3 regions of the Streptomyces sp. NPDC001220 genome follow, and region 1 is predicted to be linked to each of the others. Evidence: riboswitches for the same ligand, from Rfam matches in the RefSeq annotation. Region 1 holds a riboswitch; each other region holds the start of a gene.
What was found. Region 1 has a riboswitch for cobalamin ahead of ACWDGI_RS04030 (ribonucleoside-diphosphate reductase subunit alpha). Riboswitches for the same ligand answer to the same signal wherever they lie in the genome.
Positions count from the first base shown of each region.

Region 1 (6,649 bases):
AGGTTCCCCTTGGCCATCAGGCCCTTCTGACCGGAGGGACCGGTGAACGCGTTGATCCACTCGGCGGCGACGCCCTGCGCCTTGGACTTCACCGGGATGGCGAGGTCGGAGCCGCCCAGGAAGACCGGCATGTTCTTGCCGGACGGGCCGGGCATCACGAAGTTGACGAGGTTGTCCTTCAGCTTGCCGCCGGTCTTGTCGTTCTTCGGGTCGGCCGCGGTGGCACCCTCCCACGCGGCGCCGAAGATCATCGACGACTTGCCCTGGCCGTAGACGATGTACCGGTCGGACTCGTCCTTGGTCTTGTCACCGTGCATGTACTTGTCGATGACGTTCTTGAACTCGGTGAGGCCCTTGATGGACTCGGGCGAGGAGAGGTTGCCCTTCCACTGGCCGCCGGACTCCGCGGCGATGGAGCCGCCGGCGTCGTAGACGAAGGACATGGCCGCGTACCAGTCGCGGGTGGGCTGGTACCAGGCGCTGAACTTGCCGCCTTCCTTCTTCTGGATCTTGTCCAGGTCGGCGGTCAGCTCGGTGTAGGTCTTCGGCGTGGTCTTGACGCCGGCCGAGGCGGCGATGTCCTTGCGCCAGTTGGCGACGCGGCCACCGGCGTAGTACGGCACGCCGTAGGTCTTGCCGTCGTAGGTCACCGAGGCCTTGAGGCCGTCGAGCCACTGGCCGGAGTTGGTGAACTGGGAGGCGTCGACGGGGGCGAAGGCGCCCTTGACCATGTAGCCGAGCATCTCGGTGTTGCCCATCTCGACCACGTCGGGGGCCTTGTCCGTGGCGAGGACGGCGTCCAGCTTGGTGTTCTTGTCCGGCCAGCCGTAGTACTCGTGCTTGATCTTGATGCCGGGGTGCTTCTTCTGCACGGCCGCGTCGGCGGCCTTCACCAGGTCGGGCCAGTTGTTCTGGGCGTCCACGGTGAGCCAGACGGTCAGCTCCTTGGCGTCCGCCCCCTGCGCCTTGTTGTCGTCCTTCTTGTCACTGCCACACGCCGCGATGGAGACGACCATGCCCGCGATACCAATCGCGGCTATCAGCTTGCGCTTCACGCCACCCTCCTCAGGGATGCCACATACCCCCCTGCCTCCCCGCGCGAGCGTTGGGCCGGGACCTGGACCAATGGTGTAGACCAGTGCGGGAAGCTTGGCCCAGACCAGCAGGCCTGTCAAGGGTGGTCGAATGGGCTCCGACCAGCCGTTATGCGACCTACATATGCAGGAACCTTTAAGTAAGAAGCCCTCGAAAACCCGGGGCGCGGACGAGACAATTCCGGTAGACCACTCGAGTGGTGGACTAGACCAAAAGAGCCCGCGGCGGTATACAGAGGGGATCACGCAGCGTGCTGGGGATATCCCGGTACGCTGCCGTGCCACGAAGTGGCCGGATCAGGAGCCGGGAAGGCGGAGCATGAGCACCGACGTCAGCAGTGCGGAGAACGAGAGCGGGACAGCCGTCCGTACCGCGCGCGTGCCCAAGTACTACCGCCTGAAGAAACATCTCCTCGAAATGACGGAGACACAGGCGCCCGGCACCCCGGTCCCGCCCGAGCGCACACTGGCCGCCGAGTTCGACACCTCCCGCACCACCGTCCGCCAGGCCCTCCAGGAACTGGTCGTCGAGGGCCGCCTGGAACGCATCCAGGGCAAGGGCACCTTCGTGGCCAAGCCGAAGGTCTCGCAGGCGCTCCAGCTGACCTCGTACACCGAGGACATGCGCGCCCAGGGCCTGGAGCCGACCTCGCAGCTGCTGGACATCGGCTACATCACCGCCGACGACCGGCTCGCCGGCCTGCTCGACATAACGGCGGGCGGGCGCGTGCTGCGCATCGAGCGGCTGCGCATGGCCAACGGCGAGCCCATGGCCATAGAGACCACGCACCTGAGCGCCAAGCGCTTTCCGGCCCTGCGCCGTTCCCTGGTCAAGTACACGTCCCTCTACACCGCCCTCGCCGAGGTGTACGACGTCCACCTCGCCGAGGCCGAGGAGACCATCGAGACCTCGCTGGCCACCCCGCGCGAGGCCGGCCTGCTCGGCACCGACGTGGGCCTGCCGATGCTGATGCTCTCCCGGCACTCCCTGGACCGCGAGGGCCAGCCCGTGGAGTGGGTGCGCTCGGTGTACCGCGGCGACCGCTACAAGTTCGTGGCCCGGCTGAAGCGTCCCCGGGACTGACACGGGGCGCCTTTCACAGAATCGACATGCCGATAGCCGGACAGCTACTTCCGCTCCGGTGACGCCGTGACCTAGATTGCCTGCGCATTACACAGGCGAACGGTGAGGGGACGGAGCCGCGGTATGTCGGATGTACCTGAAGTGAGGCAGCCGGTGGTGACACCGATACGCGTGGTCATCACCGTCTGTCTCGTCGCGCCCTTCGTGGCGATGCTGTGGGTGGGCTCCTACGCCAAGACGGACCCGACGTTCATCGGGATCCCGTTCTTCTACTGGTACCAGATGCTGTGGGTGCTGATATCCACCGCGCTCACGATGACCGCGTACCAGCTGTGGCAGCGTGACCAGCGCGCCCGCAAGTCCGAGAGCACGAGCGGGGGTGCGCAGAAGTGAAGGACGGTGTGAACGGCGTCGCGCTCGGCGTCTTCATCTTCTTCTTCCTGGCCGTCACGGCCATGGGTTTCCTCGCCGCACGCTGGCGCAAGGCCGACAACGAGCACTCCCTCGACGAATGGGGCCTGGGCGGCCGGTCGTTCGGCACCTGGGTCACCTGGTTCCTGCTCGGCGGCGACCTGTACACGGCGTACACCTTCGTCGCCGTACCGGCGGCGATCTACGCGGCGGGCGCGGCCGGCTTCTTCGCGGTGCCGTACACGATCCTCGTCTACCCGCTGATCTTCACGTTCCTGCCGCGCCTGTGGTCGGTCTCCCACAAGCACGGCTACGTGACGACCTCGGACTTCGTGCGCGGGCGCTTCGGCTCCAAGGGCCTCTCGCTCGCCGTCGCCCTGACCGGCATCCTGGCGACGATGCCCTACATCGCGCTCCAGCTCGTAGGCATCCAGGCCGTCCTCGACGTCATGGGCGTCGGTGGCGGCGACGGCACCAACTGGTTCGTGAAGGACCTCCCGCTGCTCATCGCCTTCGGCGTGCTGGCGGCGTACACCTACTCCTCCGGCCTGCGGGCGCCCGCGCTCATCGCGTTCGTGAAGGACGGGCTGATCTACCTCGTCATCGCGGTGGCGATCATCTACATCCCGATCAAGCTGGGCGGCTTCGACGACATCTTCGCCAAGGCGGGCCACGCGTTCGCGCAGGTCAATCCGGCCACCGGCAAACCACGCGGCACGCTGTCGCCACCCGAGGCCGGCCAGTGGACCTACGCCACCCTGGCGCTGGGCTCCGCGCTCGCGCTGTTCATGTACCCGCACTCGATCACCGCGACGCTCTCCTCCCGCAGCCGTGACGTGATCCGCCGCAACACCACGATCCTGCCGCTGTACTCCCTGATGCTGGGCCTGCTCGCGCTGCTCGGCTTCATGGCCATCGCGGCCGGCGTCAAGGTCACCAACGGCCAGCTGGCGATCCCCCAGCTGTTCGAGAACATGTTCCCGGACTGGTTCGCGGGCGTGGCCTTCGCGGCGATCGGCATCGGCGCCCTGGTCCCGGCGGCCATCATGTCCATCGCGGCCGCGAACCTCTTCACCCGCAACATCTACCGGGACTTCATCAAGCCGGACGCCACACCGAAGCAGGAGGCCCAGGTCTCCAAGCTGGTGTCGCTGCTGGTGAAGGTCGGCGCGCTGGTCTTCGTCCTCACCATGGACAAGACCGTCGCCATCAACTTCCAGCTGCTGGGCGGTATCTGGATCCTGCAGACCTTCCCGGCGCTGGTGGGCGGCCTGTTCACCCGCTGGTTCCACCGCTGGGCCCTGCTGGCGGGCTGGGCGGTCGGCATGGTCTACGGCACGGCCGCGGCGTACGGCGTGGCCTCCCCCACCCAGAAGCACTTCGGCGGCTCGGCCAAGGAGATCCCGGGCATCGGCGAGATCGGCTACATCGGCCTGACGGCGTTCGTGATGAACGTGGTGGTGACGGTGGTCCTGACGTTCGCCCTGAAGGCCCTGAAGGCCCCCGAGGGCGTCGACGAGACGACCCCCCAGGACTACACGGCCGACGCGGGCGACGCGGGCGTGGAAGTGGAACTCCCGCCGGCCGTCGCGGAGGGCGCCCACTAGAGCGCGCCCCGTCAGGGCGCGGGGCCGTATCCATGTGCGGCTCCGCCGTGGGCGCGAGCGACCACCCACAACCCGCAGCGGGCCGCCGAGAAATCCCACTCCCGGCGGCCCGCTGTCGTGCACACCCCTCCGCACGACGATCCACATCCGCGAAGCGCGACCCACCGATCGCGACCCGCCGAACACGAAAACCTCGGCGAGGTGACAGCCCGGACCCGCCTCCACGAGCTGCGAACGCCTCGGCTTCGTCCGCACGCCCGGGCGGGACCGGAATCCCGTGCCACACCTGGACGACATCACTCTCCTCACCTACGAGCTGACACTCCGACACCTCCGCGACACAACATGTGGGGGTGACACCGCGGCCCGGCACTAGATGTATGCTCATGCTCGCTGTCGCCGCAGGGGAATCCGGTGCGAATCCGGAACTGTCCCGCAACGGTGTACTTGCGCACATCTGTGCACAAGCGTCAGTCCGAGGACCTGCCGACAGCACGCCCGGCCGTCCGGCCCGGGTGTTCTGACGTCCGGGTCTCGTGGAGTGGGCCGGGGACGCGACACGCGTGCGTGCGCTCGTGTGCTGCCTCCTGCCCTCCGCCAGGCCCCGAGCCGAGCGAGGGAGAGCCCCACGTGACCATCGCGCCAGCCGAACCGGCTTCAGCGACCATCTCTGTGGACGAGGACGGTCCCGGCACCGCGTTGCTGCGGACCCTGACCGGGCTGACCGCCGACCTCCCCGACGCCGACCCCGGCCGGGTCGCCGCCGCCGCGCTGCGCGGCCGGTCCGCGCGGGCCGACGAGTCGGAGCTGCGCGAGCTGGCCACCGAGGCGGCGGCCGGTCTCATCTCCGAGGACCCCGCCTACTCCCGGCTCGCCGCCCGGCTGCTGACGGTCTCGATCCGTGCCGAGGCCGCCTCGCAGGGCGTGACGTCCTTCACCGAGTCCGTCGCCGTCGGCCACCGCGAGGGCCTCATCGCGGACCGCACCGCCGAGTTCGCGCGCCTGCACGCGGCCCGCCTGGACGCCCTGGTCGACCCGGACGCCGACGACCGTTTCGGCTACTTCGGCCTGCGCACCCTGCACAGCCGTTACCTGCTCCGGCACCCGATCACCCGCAAGGTCGTCGAGACCCCCCAGCACTTCCTGCTCCGGGTCGCCGCCGGCCTCGCCGAGGACGACAGCGCCAGGTCGGTGGAGGAAGTCGCCGCGCTCTACCGGCTCATGAGCCGCCTCGACTACCTCCCCTCCTCCCCCACCCTCTTCAACTCCGGTACCCGGCACCCCCAGATGTCGTCCTGCTATCTCCTCGACTCCCCGAAGGACGAGCTGGACTCCATCTACGACCGGTACCACCAGGTGGCCCGGCTCTCGAAGCACGCCGGTGGCATCGGTCTCTCCTTCTCCCGGATCCGCTCCCGCGGTTCGCTGATCCGCGGCACCAACGGGCACTCCAACGGCATCGTGCCGTTCCTCAAGACGCTCGACGCCTCGGTCGCCGCGGTGAACCAGGGCGGCCGGCGCAAGGGCGCGGCCGCGGTCTACCTGGAGACCTGGCACTCCGACATCGAGGAGTTCCTGGAGCTGCGCGACAACACCGGTGAGGACGCCCGGCGTACGCACAACCTGAACCTCGCGCACTGGGTCCCGGACGAGTTCATGCGCCGGGTGAACGCCGACGGGCAGTGGTCCCTGTTCTCCCCGGCCGACGTGCCGGAGCTGGTGGATCTGTGGGGCGACGAGTTCGACGCGGCCTACCGCAAGGCCGAGGCCGAGGGGCTCGCCCGCAAGACCATCCCGGCCCGTGACCTGTACGGCCGGATGATGCGCACCCTCGCGCAGACCGGCAACGGCTGGATGACCTTCAAGGACGCGGCGAACCGGACCGCGAACCAGACGGCCACCCCCGGCCATGTCGTCCACTCCTCCAACCTCTGCACGGAGATCCTGGAGGTCACGGACGACGGCGAGACGGCGGTCTGCAACCTGGGCTCCGTGAACCTCGGCGCGTTCGTGGACACGGCGAGCGGTGACATCGACTGGGAGCGGCTGGACGAGACCGTCCGTACCGCGGTCACCTTCCTCGACCGGGTCGTCGACATCAACTTCTACCCGACCGAGCAGGCGGGCCGCTCCAACGCCAAGTGGCGTCCGGTGGGCCTCGGTGCCATGGGTCTGCAGGACGTCTTCTTCAAGCTGCGGCTGCCCTTCGACTCCGCCGAGGCCAAGGCGCTCTCCACCCGGATCGCCGAGCGGATCATGCTCGCCGCGTACGAGGCCTCCGCCGACCTCGCCGAGCGCAGCGGCCCGCTGCCGGCCTGGGAGAAGACCCGTACGGCACAGGGTGTGCTGCACCCCGACCACTACGGCGTCGAGTTCACCTGGCCGGAGCGCTGGGCGGCGCTGCGCGCGCGGATCGCGACGACCGGCCTGCGCAACAGCCTGCTGCTCGCCAT
Region 1 covers NZ_JBSFJE010000001.1:858,573-865,221, reverse strand. Annotated here, with positions in the region: gene ACWDGI_RS04050 (extracellular solute-binding protein) at 1-1,055, opposite strand, end outside; gene ACWDGI_RS04045 (GntR family transcriptional regulator) at 1,414-2,178, shown strand; gene ACWDGI_RS04040 (DUF3311 domain-containing protein) at 2,302-2,571, shown strand; gene mctP (monocarboxylate uptake permease MctP) at 2,568-4,196, shown strand; cobalamin riboswitch at 4,577-4,701, shown strand; gene ACWDGI_RS04030 (ribonucleoside-diphosphate reductase subunit alpha) at 4,827-6,649, shown strand, end outside.

Region 2 (6,649 bases), on a different contig from region 1:
TCGAGGAGGACAACGACTTCGAGCGCAACCTCGCGCTGCTCGGCCGTTCCTTCGGCGCGTACGACTTCAGCGTGCACGACCTGGACGGCCCGTTCCCGGACGTCGCACACCTCGCCGAGAAGGGCGGCCGCACCGGAGCGGCCAAGCTCATCGAACGAGCCAGGACGGAGAGTCTGACGCTTCGCCAAGTCGCCGATCTGGTCAGCGAGTTCCGGCAGTCGCCGTTCGTCGGGGCGCCGAAGACCGTGGCCGACACCATCGAGCAGTGGTTCGACGCCGGCACCTTCGACGGCATCAACCTCGCCTTCCGCACCAACGACGACCTGGAGCTCTTCGTGGACGGCGTCGTCCCGATCCTCCAGAAGCGCGGGCTGTTCCGCACCGAGTACGAGGCCGACACCCTGCGCGGCAACCTCGGCCTGCCGATCCCGGTCAACCGGCACACCGACGAGCGCCGGCTCGTGAACGGCTGACCGGGCCCCGTGCGCAGCACTCACCCGAAGACGCGGTCCGGGCCCGACCGCGCCCACACCACGACCCGCACCCGCACCCGCACCCGCACCCGCACCCGCAGGAGCCTGAGATGACCGAGTACAGCGACCACCACGCCCCCGAGGGCCTCCTCACCCGCGGCACCGTCGTCGTGGTGCCCGGCCGGGGGGAGAGCCGTGCCACCTACGGCCGGCTCGGCAGGCGGCTCGCGGCCGACGCCTACCGCGTCCGGGTCGTGGACGGCCCCGAGATCGACGCCGGCGACCTGAACGGTTCGCTGGCCCGGTTCGGCGACGGGCTGGCCGCCGCCGTGGCGGGTACGGCGGCCGCCGGAGGCGAAGTGACCGGGCCGGTCGTGCTGGTGGCCGCCGACTCAGGTGCCGCGGCCGTCGCGGCGCTGCTCGGTCTCGGCGGCTCCCCGGCCGCCGTGCGGCCGGGGGCCGTCGTGCTGGCAGGCCTCCCGGGCCGTACCGCCGCGACCGGCGGCAGCTGGGACGACGAACTCGACGTCCGCACGTCCTGCCCGACCCACCGAGGGGTGCTCAGCAACGACCCGGGCGCGCAACGGGGCACGCTCGACGCCCCGTTGCCCGGCGCGCTGCTCGACGCGGCCTACCACGCGGATCTCGCCGTCCCCGCCCTGCTCCTCGTCGGCGACGCGGACCCGCTCGCGGACCGCGACGCCCTGGCCCGTACCGCGAAGACGCTGTCCCGCTCCCGGCTGGCGGTGGTCCGCGACGCCCACCACGACGTCCTCAACGACCTTCAGCACCGCTCGGTCGCGGCCGAGGTCGTGACCTTCCTGGAGGCACTGCGCACCGGGCTGGTGCCCGCGATCGCGGTGGAGTCCAGCGCCTGGTGACGGCCGCCGTCGCAGGTCCCTCTCCCACCCCTCCCCCTGCGTACCGAAAGGAAAGGGCATGAGCGCCCCGCTCCATCGAAGCCCGTCGTCCACGGTCACCGCCCCCGACGGCGCGGACCTCCTGCGCGACACCCTGCGCCGGCACGCCGCCGGAGTCACGGTGATCACCTTCCCGGGCCCGGTCGGCTTCACCGCCACTTCCTTCACCTCCGTCTCCCTGCGGCCGGCCCTGGTCTCGTTCTGCATCGGCCTCGAAGCGTCCAGCACCCCCGCCGCGCGCCTCGCGGACCGGTTCGCCGTCCATGTACTCGGCACCGCGAACGCCGGTCTGGCGAGGCAGTTCGCGCGCAGCGGCGTCGACCGGTTCGCGGGGGTGCGCTGGCGGGCGCAGCCGGACGGGCTGCCCGTCCTCGACGACGTCACCGGCTGGCTGTCGGCCCGCATCACCCTGCGCCAGACCATCGGTGACCACCTGCTGGTGGTCGGCGAGGTCGACTCGGGCGCGGTGGTCGAGGAGGCCACGGCCCTCGTCCACCACAACGGATCCTTCGCATCGGCGCATCCACTGGTGTGAGACCGCGGAGGAGCCGGTGGGCCGGCTCACACCACCGGATGCCGGACGGGTCGCCGCCGTCCGCGGTGGTACCCCGTAGGCTGGCGCGTGCAGCTGGTTCGCCCCGTCCGCCAGGCGGGGTGTCGCAAGAGGGAACCCGGTGGGAATCCGGGACTGCCCCGCAGCGGTGAGTGGGAACGAACGCCGTCATACGCACTGGGCCCGACGTACGGACCTGGGAAGCGACGGCCGGTAGGTGTCCTCCGTCAGGAGGGCGTGCCCGCGAGTCCGAAGACCTGCCAACTGCCCGCGCGCGAACCACTCGTGCGCGGACATCCCGGTGACCTCGAGGGCGGGTCGGCGTACACACCAGGCGGATGACCGTGCCGTGCAGGGTCGTTTCCGTCCGGTTCGTCACCCCTTCGCGCCCTCGTCCCGTCTCCGGGATCTCAGGGATTCATCTCGCGAAGGAGATCTCCGTGACAGCGAAGTCCGCGGCCGCGGCACGGGCCACCATGTACGGCTACCCCCGCCAGGGGCCGAACCGGGAACTGAAGAAGGCGATCGAGGGCTACTGGAAGGGCCGGACCGACGCCGACGCCCTCCGCGCCACCGCGGCCGGCCTGCGCCGGAGCAACTGGCGGCAGCTCGCCGGCGCCGGCGTCCACGAGGTGCCCACCGGCGACTTCTCGTACTACGACCACGTCCTGGACACCACCGTCATGGTCGGCGCGATCCCCGCCCGTCACCGGGCCGCCGTCGACGCCGACGCGCTGGACGGCTACTTCGCCATGGCCCGCGGCACCCAGGACCTGGCGCCGCTGGAGATGACCAAGTGGTTCGACACCAACTACCACTACCTGGTACCGGAGTTGGGCCCCGACACCGTCTTCACCGCCGACTCCGGCAAGCAGGTCGGCGAGCTGCAGGAGGCCCTCGCGCTCGGCCTCACCGCCCGGCCCGTGCTCGTCGGCCCGGTCACCTATCTGCTGCTCGCCAAGCCGGCCCCGGGCGTGGCCGCCGGCTTCGACCCGCTCACCCTGCTCGACCGGCTGCTCCCCGTGTACGCCGAGGTCCTCGCCGACCTGCGCGCGGCCGGCGCCGAGTGGGTGCAACTGGACGAGCCCGCCCTGGTCCAGGACCGCACCCCGGCCGAGCTGAACGCCGCCGCGCGGGTCTACCGCGACCTGGGGGCCCTGCCCGACCGCCCGAAGCTGCTGGTCGCCTCCTACTTCGACCGCCTCGGCGAGGCACTCCCGGTGCTGGCCAAGGCCCCCGTCGAGGGCCTGGCCCTGGACTTCACCGAGGCCGCCGCCGCCAACCTGGACGCGCTGGCCGCCGTCGGCGGACTGCCCGGCAAGCGGCTGGTCGCGGGTGTCGTCAACGGCCGCAACATCTGGGTCAACGACCTGGCGAGGTCCCTGTCCACCCTCGGCACCCTCCTCGGGCTCGCCGACCGGGTCGACGTCGCCGCCTCCTGCTCTCTCCTCCATGTGCCGCTCGACGCGGCGGCCGAGCGGGACATCGAGCCGCAGATCCTGCGCTGGCTCGCCTTCGCGAAGCAGAAGACCGCCGAGATCGTCACCCTCGCCAAGGGCCTGGCCCAGGGCACCGACACCATCGCCGCCGAACTCTCGGCGAACCGGGCCGACCTCGCCTCCCGCGAGAACTCGCCCATCACCCGGGACCCGGCGGTGCGCGCTCGTACCGCCGCCATCACCGACGCCGACGGCCGCCGTTCCCGGCCGTACCCCGAGCGGGCCGTCGCCCAGCGCGCCCACCTCGGGCTGCCGCTGCTGCCGACCACGACCATCGGCTCCTTCCCGCAGACCGGCGAACTGCGCACCGCCCGCGCCGACCTGCGCACGGGCCGGATCGACACGGCCGGGTACGAGGAGCGGATCCGGGCCGAGATCCGGGAGGTCATCGCCTTCCAGGAGAAGTCCGGGATCGACGTCCTGGTGCACGGCGAGCCCGAGCGCAACGACATGGTCCAGTACTTCGCCGAGCGGCTGACGGGGTACCTGGCCACCCAGCACGGCTGGGTCCAGTCGTACGGCACCCGGTACGTGCGGCCGCCGATCCTGGCCGGTGACATCTCCCGTCCCGAGCCGATGACCGTGCGCTGGACGACGTACGCCCAGTCGCTCACGGGCCGCCCGGTCAAGGGCATGCTGACCGGTCCGGTCACCATGCTCGCCTGGTCGTTCGTCCGGGACGACCAGCCGCTCGGCGACACCGCCCGGCAGGTCGCCCTCGCCCTGCGCGACGAGGTCGACGACCTGGAGGCGGCCGGGACCTCGGTGATCCAGGTGGACGAGCCGGCGCTGCGCGAGACCCTGCCGCTGCGCGCCGCCGGCCGCCCGGACTACCTGGCGTGGGCGACCGAGTCGTTCCGGCTGAGCACCGCGGGGGCGCGTCCTCGGACCCAGATCCACACGCACATGTGCTACGCCGAGTTCGGCGACGTCGTCCAGGCCATCGACGACCTCGACGCGGACGTCATCAGCCTGGAGGCGGCCCGCTCGCACATGCAGGTCGCCCGCGAACTCGCCGCGCACGGCTACCCGCGCGAGGCCGGACCCGGTGTCTACGACATCCACTCGCCGCGCGTGCCGAGCGCGGAGGAGGCCGCCGGGCTGCTCCGCACCGGCCTGGAGGCGATCCCCGCCGAACGGCTGTGGGTCAACCCAGACTGCGGCCTGAAGACCCGCGCCTGGCCCGAGACCCGGGCCGCCCTGGAGAACCTGGTCAGCGCGGCCCGCACGGTCCGTGCGGAACTGCCCGCCTCCTGACGGCAGAGAACCCGCCGGGTCGGGACCCCGCAAACGGCTCCCGACCCGGCGGATTCTGCAACGGCGACCGCGGGATGCGCGGGTGGCACCCGTTGCCGTTACCCCTTGTGCGGCTTCGGCCGGTGGGCCTTCCACCCGCAGTGCTTCACGTCGATCCGGACGACCTGGGGGTCGTGGTCGCTCGCCTGGTCGGCGAACTCGGAGTTGATGTGGACCACGTCGTAGTCGTAGCGGGTGATGGCGGGGCTGGTCAGGATGTGGTCCAGGGTCTGGCTGTTGCCGTCGTAGACGTAGCTGTAACGCTGGGACACCGGCAGGGTGTTGATGAGGTCGGTGAGGTCGTTGCCGTCGTCGGTGAGGGTCTTGACGGCGTCGGAGAACTCGAAGTCGTTCAGGTCACCGGCGGCCACGATCTCGGCCCTCGGGTCGGCGGCGAGCAGCGACTCGACGAAGGCGTTCTCCTCCTCGGCCTGGAGCCGCCGCTGCGTCTCCGAGGAACGGGTGGGCTCCTGGTAGCGGCCGTGGACCGGGTCGTCGCCGCCCTTGGAGATGAAGTGGTTGGCGATGACGAAGACCGTCCGGCCCTGGAACACGAACTCGCCGGCCAACGGCTTGCGGCTGTCCGTCCAGGCGGCACTGGCCGGGTCGATCCGGCCCGGGGAGGCGGACAGGTGGGCCTGGCCCCTGCGGTCCTCGACCACGGACACGGCGGTCGTGGAGGCGTCGCCGGAGCCCGCGCGGTCCACGAAGGAGACCCGCTTGGTGTTGAAGAGGAAGACCTGGCGGATGTTGCCGCCGGGCTCGCCGCCGTCCTTGTCGTTGACCGGGTTGACGTACCGCCAGGCGTACTTCGGGCCGCCGGCCGCCACGATCGCGGTGGTGAACTTCTTCAGGGTCGCCTCGGCGGAGACGGTGCCGTCGTCGGTGGCGCCGTTGTCGTCCTGGATCTCCTCCAGGGTGACGATGTCGGGCGAGGAGAGGTTCTTGACGACGCCCTTGGCGAGCCGGGCGAACTTGTCGTCGCTGTCGGTCGGGTCGAGGTTCTCCACGTTGTAGGTGGCGAGCGCCAGCTCGTCGTGCTTCTGCTTGCGCGTCACCTCCTGCTGGAGACCGTTGTCGACGGCCGTGCCGGTGGTCGCGGCGGAGGGGGCGAGCAGGTAGCCGCCGAAGTCGGAGTAGTCGACCGGTCCTGTGGTGGTGCCGGCCAGCTTGTCGCCGACGTTGAGGACGGGAGTCGTACCGTCCGCCGAGACGATCTCGATACGGCCGGTGTTCTGCTGGTCGTAGCCGCCGTAGAGGGTGCCGCCGCGCCGGGTGGGGTTCTCGTGCGGCTTGGCCGTCACGAACATCTCGCCGTAGGTGTTCGTCGCGCCGACCACGCGGGCGTCCGAGACCGAGGCGCGCATGCCCTCCAAGGACTCGTAGAAGTCCTGGGAGTAGACGGTCGGCTGGAGGGTCAGGCCCTCGATGCTGCCGCCGTCGGCGGTCGGCGTGTACGCGCCCGGGATGGTGGCGGCGTCGAGCACGACCGCGTCCGGGAGGGCGTTGCCGGTGGAGAGGGTGGTGGAGACCGGGCTGCCCAGCTCGGTGACCGACTGGGCGGCGGAGGCCGGGTAGTACTCCGAGACCTTGCCGCTGACCAGGACCGAGTCGCCGACCGAGACGGTGGGCGTGGCGGAGCCGGTGTAGACGAACAGGCCCTCGCTGGTGGCGGGGTCGGCGTCCGGGGTGGGGTCCTGGATCCAGTAGCCCTTGCTGCCGGTGGTGCGGACGGCGGTGACGATGCCGGGGACGCCCACCACGCTCTGGCCCTTGAGGGGCGAGATCCGGGTGGTGCCCTGGATGTCGTGGATGCGGAAGGCGCCGGGCGCGGTCGGGCCGCCGGGGCCGCCGCCGCTGCCGCCGCTCGCGGTGTCGCCCGCGCTGTTGGTCGGGGTGGGCGTACCG
Region 2 covers NZ_JBSFJE010000015.1:271,867-278,515, reverse strand. Annotated here, with positions in the region: gene ACWDGI_RS32790 (LLM class flavin-dependent oxidoreductase) at 1-473, shown strand, start outside; gene ACWDGI_RS32785 (alpha/beta hydrolase) at 584-1,354, shown strand; gene ACWDGI_RS32780 (flavin reductase family protein) at 1,413-1,928, shown strand; cobalamin riboswitch at 2,006-2,225, shown strand; gene metE (5-methyltetrahydropteroyltriglutamate--homocysteine S-methyltransferase) at 2,387-4,702, shown strand; gene ACWDGI_RS32770 (endonuclease/exonuclease/phosphatase family protein) at 4,801-6,649, opposite strand, start outside.
Region 2: linked by a shared signal. The riboswitch ahead of metE (5-methyltetrahydropteroyltriglutamate--homocysteine S-methyltransferase) and the one ahead of ACWDGI_RS04030 (ribonucleoside-diphosphate reductase subunit alpha) in region 1 are both predicted to bind cobalamin.

Region 3 (6,649 bases), on a different contig from region 1:
GGCTTGTGTCGGGGCGAGGCCGGGGAAGGGTTGCGGGCGCGGGGAAAATCCCATCAAAAGTGTCAGGTCATATGAGAGGAGACATCAGGGGCATCACATCAGAGGCGTGAGAAATCGTCGCAGCCGTTCCTCGTAGCGCTCGGGGTCCGCGTTCCACATCGCGCCGTGCGGGGCGTCCGGCACGGTGTGCAGGGCGATGCGGTCGGGGCGCTGTGCGGCGAACCGGCGGGAGTACACCCAGGGGGCCACCGTGTCGTCCGGGCCGTGGACGATCAGGGTGGGCACGGTGAGCTGCTCCGGGTCGACGGGGTCGCCGACATGGTCGGCGTGCAGGCCGGCGCGGCCCTGGGCGGCGCGCACCGCGAGCGGAAGCAGCGGCTCGGGGATGTGCCGGGCCTGGGCCAGGGCGCGCAGGGTGGCCTCCCAGCTGAGCACCGGCGAGTCCAGGACCAGCCCGGAGACGCGCTCGCGCAGCGGCGAGTGGGCTACGGCGCGCAGCGCCATGGTGGCGCCGGTGGACCAGCCGTACAGGACGACACGGCGGGCGCCGTAGCGGACGGCGTAGCGGATCGCCGCGTCCAGGTCGCGCCACTCGCTCTCGCCGAGGTGGTTCAGGCCGTCCGGGGGGCGCGGGGCGCCGAGGTCGCCGCGGAAGGCGAGGGCGAGGACGGGCAGGCGCCGGCCGTGCAGGAACCGCATGACGTTCATGGGGAGCTCACGGGTGGTGCCGAGGCCGTGCACCGCGATCACCCAGGTGTCCCGGTAGCCGGGCACGAACCAGGCGGGCAGTGCCCCGAGTTCGCCGGGCAGGTCGATGTCGGCGTGGTCCAGGCCCAGGGCCGCGCCCGGGTTGCCGACGTGGACGTTGGGGGTGAGCCAGACCTTGTCGCCGGTTTCGAGGGTGCCGTGGGTCACGCTCTCCAGCCGCCGTACGACGGTGTCCGGGGTGTTCGCGGCGGACTCCAGGACGGCGCCGACGACCGCGTGCGAGCCGTCGCCGGCCAGGCCGTAGGTACCGGGGCGCAGCGAGGCCAGGTCCCGGGTGAGGGTGATGCGGCCGACCGTGCTGCCGTGCACGGTGAGCCGGGGCTCGGTGGGCAGGGGCCGGCCCGGCGGCGCCTTCAGCGCGGCATCACTGGCGAACCGCCCTGCGGCCACGCTGGCCGCGCCGGCGGCGAGTACGGCACCGACCGCGGCGGCCGTGACTTTGACTGGGCGCACCTGTCCAGTGTCGGGGCGGAGCGGGACGGCGGCCAGTGGAGGCGGGGCCGTTTGTCACGCGGGCGAAGCCGTCGAGGGGGGCGGGGCGAGTTCGGCACCGCCGGGGACGTACGTCGTGGCGTGGCGCCGTCGCGGCGGAGAAGGAATCGAGCAGCACGGAAAGAAGAAGCCCGAGCGCAGGGCGGGATGCGAGGGACGGACCCGACGAGGAGGACGCCCACGGGCCGGGCCGTTGGCGGCTATCGCCCTTGCTGGCCGTAGCCCCGAAGGCGCTCTCCCACCTCCGCCACCTGTTCCGGTGAGAGCAGGCTCGGGGTCAGGCCGGGGACGGCGGACGCCGTCAGCCACAGGCGGCACATCCACTCCAGCTGGGCCGTGCGGTCGTAGGCCTGGGTCAGGGTGGTGCCGTAGGTGATCGTGCCGTGGTTCTGGAGGAGGCAGCCGGAGCGTTCGGTCAAGGCGCGGAGCATGTTCTCGGCCAACTCGTCGGTGCCGTAGGTCGCATACGGGGCAACCCGGACGGCGCCGCCGAGCGCGGCGGACATGTAGTGGATCGCCGGAAGCTCCGGGACGAGCGTCGAGACGGCCGTCGCGTGCACGGCGTGGGTGTGCACGACGGCACCGGCGTCCGTGCCGCGGTAGATCGCGAGATGCATCGGCAGCTCGCTGGTCGGGACCAGGGCGCCCAGCACCTGGCGACCGGAGAGGTCGACGCCCGTCACGTCGTCCGGGGTGAGCCGGTCGTACGGCACGCCCGACGGCGTGACCAGCACGGTGTCGCCGACGCGGACCGAGACGTTGCCGGAGGTGCCGACGACCAGTCCGTCGGTCACGGTGCGGCAGGCGGTGGCGACGAGTTCGCGCCAGGCGCTCGCCTCCTCCGCGCGCACATCCCGTCTCCGCGGCTCCGACACACCCGGTGCGTCGCTGCGCCCACCCCGTCCGGCACGCTCGTCCCGCCACTGCTCAGTCATGGCCCGATCCTGTCAGGCGGTGCCCCAACCGGCTTGTACGGCAGGGCACTTTAGGCCGGACACCCCGAATTCAGTAGAGCGCAAATCCTCACAAAGCGCCCCATTTCAAGGCTTGGCCGAAGATCGCCGATCATACGCCGATCTTCCAATAACCTCTGGACGATTTTTCGTACACGTCGCCATTCCGGGGGGAAACATGGCCCGTGACCGCTCCGCGTCGCACCACCACCGCCACCGCCACCGCCACCGTCACCGCCATCAGGCCCGCGCCCTCGCGGCGTCCGTGGCCGCTCTCGCCCTCGCGGGGGCCGCGACCGCGTTCGCCGGGACGCCGGCGTCCGCGGCGAGCCCGCCGAAGGGGCACGACGTCTCCTCGCACCAGAAGAACGTCGACTGGGCGGGCGCCAGGGCGAAAGGCGCCAGGTTCGTATACGTCAAGGCGACCGAGTCCACCACCTACCGCAACCCGTACTTCGGCCAGCAGTACAACGGTTCACGCGAGGCCGGAATCATGCGGGGCGCCTACCACTTCGCGCTGCCGGACAAGTCGTCGGGCGCTCGGCAGGCCGCGTACTTCGTGAGCCACGGCGGCACCTGGAGCGCGGACGGCTGGACACTGCCGCCGGCGCTCGACGTCGAGTACAACCCGTACGACAAGAAGCACAGGTGCTACGGGCTGAGCCACTCCAAGATGGTCGAGTGGATCAAGTCCTTCAGTGACGAACTGAAGCGGGAGACCGGCCGGCGGCCGGTGATCTACACGACCACCCACTGGTGGAACCTCTGCACCGGCGGCAGCGGCGCCTTCGCCGCGAACCACGCCCTGTGGATCGCCCGCCACGGCTCGGCGGACGCGGGCGCGCTGCCGGCCGGGTGGTCGCGGTGGACTTTCTGGCAGTACGACAACAGCGGCAGCCTGCCGGGTGACCAGAATCTCTTCAACGGGTCGGCGAGCCGGCTGAAGGCGTTCGCCAAGGGCTACTGACCAACGGGCGACTGAGCCGCCGGACCGGAGACGGGACGGCGGCTTCGCCCGTTCCCGCGCGCGGATACCCTGAAGTCGATCTCAGACACCACAGTGACCATCCCAGTTCACCTTCCGTTCATCCAGGTTGCCTACGGTCCAACGGCCGATGACCTCTAAAGATTGTCTGGGTAAATGGAAAACTTCTCGCTGATCCTCGCGATTGTGGTGGTGACCGCACTCGCGTTTGATTTCACGAACGGTTTCCACGACACCGCCAACGCGATGGCCACGACCATCTCGACCGGCGCACTCAAGCCCAAGATCGCGGTGACCATGTCGGCCGCGCTCAACCTGGTGGGCGCCTTCCTCTCCGTGGAGGTCGCCAACACGATCTCCAAGGGCCTCGTCGACGAGAACGGCATCCGCCCCGAGGTCATCTTCGCCGCCCTGGTCGGCGCGATCCTCTGGAACCTGGTGACCTGGCTGGTGGGTCTGCCCTCCAGCTCCTCGCACGCCCTGATGGGCGGTCTGATCGGCGCCACCGTCGCCTCCGCCGGCCTCGGCGCGGTCCACGGCGACGTGCTGGTCACCAAGGTCCTGCTCCCGGCGGTCGCCGCCCCCGTCGTCGCGGGCCTCGCCGCGATGCTCTCCACCCGCCTGTCGTACGCGATCGGCAAGAACGCCGACGACAACGCCACCCGCAAGGGCTTCCGCGCCGGTCAGATCGCCTCGGCCGGCCTGGTCTCCCTCGCGCACGGCACCAACGACGCGCAGAAGACGATGGGCATCATCACCCTCGCGCTGATCGCGGGCGGCTCCATCGCCCCCGGCTCGAACCCTCCCACCTGGGTCATCCTCTCCGCCGGCCTCGCCATCGCCCTCGGCACCTACATCGGCGGCTGGCGGATCATCCGCACCATGGGCAAGGGCCTGACCGACCTCCAGCCGCAGCAGGGCTTCGCCGCCCAGACCAGCGCGGCCACCGCCATCCTGGCCTCCTCCCACCTCGGCTTCTCCCTCTCCACCACGCACGTCGTCTCCGGTTCCGTGATGGGCGCGGGCCTGGGCCGCAAGGGCGGTACGGTCCGCTGGTCCACCGCGACCCGCATGATGATCGCCTGGGTGCTCACCCTCCCCGCGGCCGCGGTCGTCGGCGCGCTCGCCGAGTCCGTGACGGACCTCGGCGACTGGGGCACGGCGGTCGTCGCCGTCTTCCTCGTCGCATCCAGCGCCACGATCTGGAAGCTCTCCCGCCGCGAGGTCGTGGACAGCGCCAACGTCAACGACACCGACGGCACGGAGCCGGCCGGCGTGGTGACCGCGGCGATGGCCGCCGTGACCCCGCCGCCCGCCGGCACGGTGGCCGACGACCTCACCGCCACGATCCCGTCCCCCGCCCCGTCACCCGCGCCGGCCGCCGCCACCGACCCGGCCGCGACCGTCTGACACCCGAGGAAGAACCGACATGAACATCGACTGGGCAGCCATCGGCTCCGTCTTCGGCGTCAGCCTCGTGGTCACCGTGGGCATGGTGGCCCTCTTCACCCTCGGCATCAAGGGCCTCTCCGCCCGCGAACGCGCCGTGGCCCAGGGCAACTCCGCGGCCCTGGCCGTGACCGCCGCCTACCTGTGCTTCGCCGCCTGCGCGGCCGCGGTGGCGTACGGCATCCACCTGATCGTGGCCAAGTCCTGATCGTGGCCAAGGCCTGACCTCGGCCGGACAAGGCTCCTCCCCGACTCGCTCGGGAGGAGCCTTCGGCATGTCCCACGAGCCCCGCCGGCCCACCGGTGTGGGCCTTCCCACACACTCCTCCCGCAGGTCAACGGCAAGTTGACGGGTCTTCCGGGGGCGTGGTGGACTTCCGGAGCCAAGTACGGCGGCAAGAGAGGAAGCCGGTGTGAATCCGGCGCGGTCCCGCCACTGTCACCGGGGTAGCAATCCCCGGGAGCCAGGAACTCTCACCGCCGGTCTCGTCGAACCAGGGCGTGGACACCCTGAGTGAGGACATATCGCCATGCGCGGCTGCCGTTCGAGGTTGAGTACCAGGCCCGTTCCCGCCCCCGCGGCGGGCTGAGCCGATGGGTGCCGGTCGCGTCTTCGCGTACGGCGCCGCCGCCGGCCTTCTCGGCGATCTGCTGCTCGGCGATCCGCGCCGCGGGCATCCGGTCGCCGCGTTCGGACGGGCGGCCGGGGCCGTCGAACGGGCGCTGTGGCGGGACCACCGTGGGTGGGGCGCGCTGCACACCGCCGTCTGCGCCGGCGGCGCCGTGACGCTGGGTGCCCTGGCCCAGCGGGTCGTACGACCGTCCACCGCCGCTTCCGTCGCGCTCACCGCGACCGCCACCTGGGCCGTCGTCGGGGGCACTTCACTCGCCCGCGAGGCCGGTGTCATCGGACGCGCCCTCGAGACGGGGGACGTCGAGGCCGCCCGGGCCCGGCTGCCGCATCTGTGCGGACGGGATCCGCAGGCCCTGGACGCCGACGGAATCGCCCGGGCCGTCGTGGAGTCCGTCGCGGAGAACACGAGCGACGCGGTCGTGGGTGCGCTGGTGTGGGGGGCCGTGGGCGGGGTGCCGGGGCTGCTCGGGTTCCGGGCCGTCAACACCCTGGACGCCATGGTGGGTCACAAGTCGGCCCGGTACCGGCGGTACGGGTGGGCCTCGGCGCGGCTGGACGACGTGGCGGGGTGGCCGGGGGCACGGCTCACCGCCGTACTGGCCGCCGTCGCCGGAGCGGACACCGAGGGGGCCGTACGGGCCTGGCGGTCCGACGCGGCGAAGCACCCGAGCCCCAACGCCGGGCCGGTGGAGGCGTCGTTCGCCGGGGCGTTGGGGGTACGGCTCGGCGGGACCTTGTCATACGGCGGGCGGGTCGAGCACCGGCCGGTACTGAACGCGGAGGGGCGTGCGGTGGAAGTCGCGGACATCGAGCGGGCGGTAAGACTGTCACGGCGGGTGGGGTGGCTGGCGTTCGGGGCCGGCGCGGCCGGGGCCCTGCTGCGGGGGGCGCTTTCACGGCGCCCGGCACAGCGCTCCGCACGGCGGCCGGGACGGACGTCGTGAACGGCGGCGGGCTCCTCGTCGCCGGTACCACCTCCGACGCCGGCAAGAGTGTCGTCACCGCCGGTATCTGCCGGTGGCTGGTGCGGCAGGGCGTCAAGGTCGCGCCGTTCAAGGCGCAGAACATGTCCCTCAACTCCTTCGTCACGCGCGAGGGCGCCGAGATCGGGCGGGCGCAGGCCATGCAGGCACAGGCCTGTCGCATCGAGCCGACCGCGCTGATGAACCCCGTGCTGCTCAAGCCGGGCGGCGAGCAGAGCAGCCAGGTCGTACTGCTCGGGAAACCGGTCGGCGAGCTGAGCGCGCGCGGCTACCACGGGGGACGGCAGCAGAAGCTGCTCGGGACCGTGCTCGACTGTCTCGCCGAGTTGCGGGGCACGTATGACGCGGTGATCTGTGAGGGGGCGGGCAGTCCGGCGGAGATCAA
Region 3 covers NZ_JBSFJE010000011.1:292,370-299,018, reverse strand. Annotated here, with positions in the region: gene ACWDGI_RS26755 (alpha/beta hydrolase family protein) at 94-1,221, opposite strand; gene ACWDGI_RS26750 (class II aldolase/adducin family protein) at 1,461-2,195, opposite strand; gene ACWDGI_RS26745 (lysozyme) at 2,392-3,180, shown strand; gene ACWDGI_RS26740 (anion permease) at 3,355-4,608, shown strand; gene ACWDGI_RS26735 (hypothetical protein) at 4,628-4,855, shown strand; cobalamin riboswitch at 5,001-5,140, shown strand; gene ACWDGI_RS26730 (cobalamin biosynthesis protein) at 5,242-6,225, shown strand; gene ACWDGI_RS26725 (cobyric acid synthase) at 6,222-6,649, shown strand, end outside.
Region 3: linked by a shared signal. The riboswitch ahead of ACWDGI_RS26730 (cobalamin biosynthesis protein) and the one ahead of ACWDGI_RS04030 (ribonucleoside-diphosphate reductase subunit alpha) in region 1 are both predicted to bind cobalamin.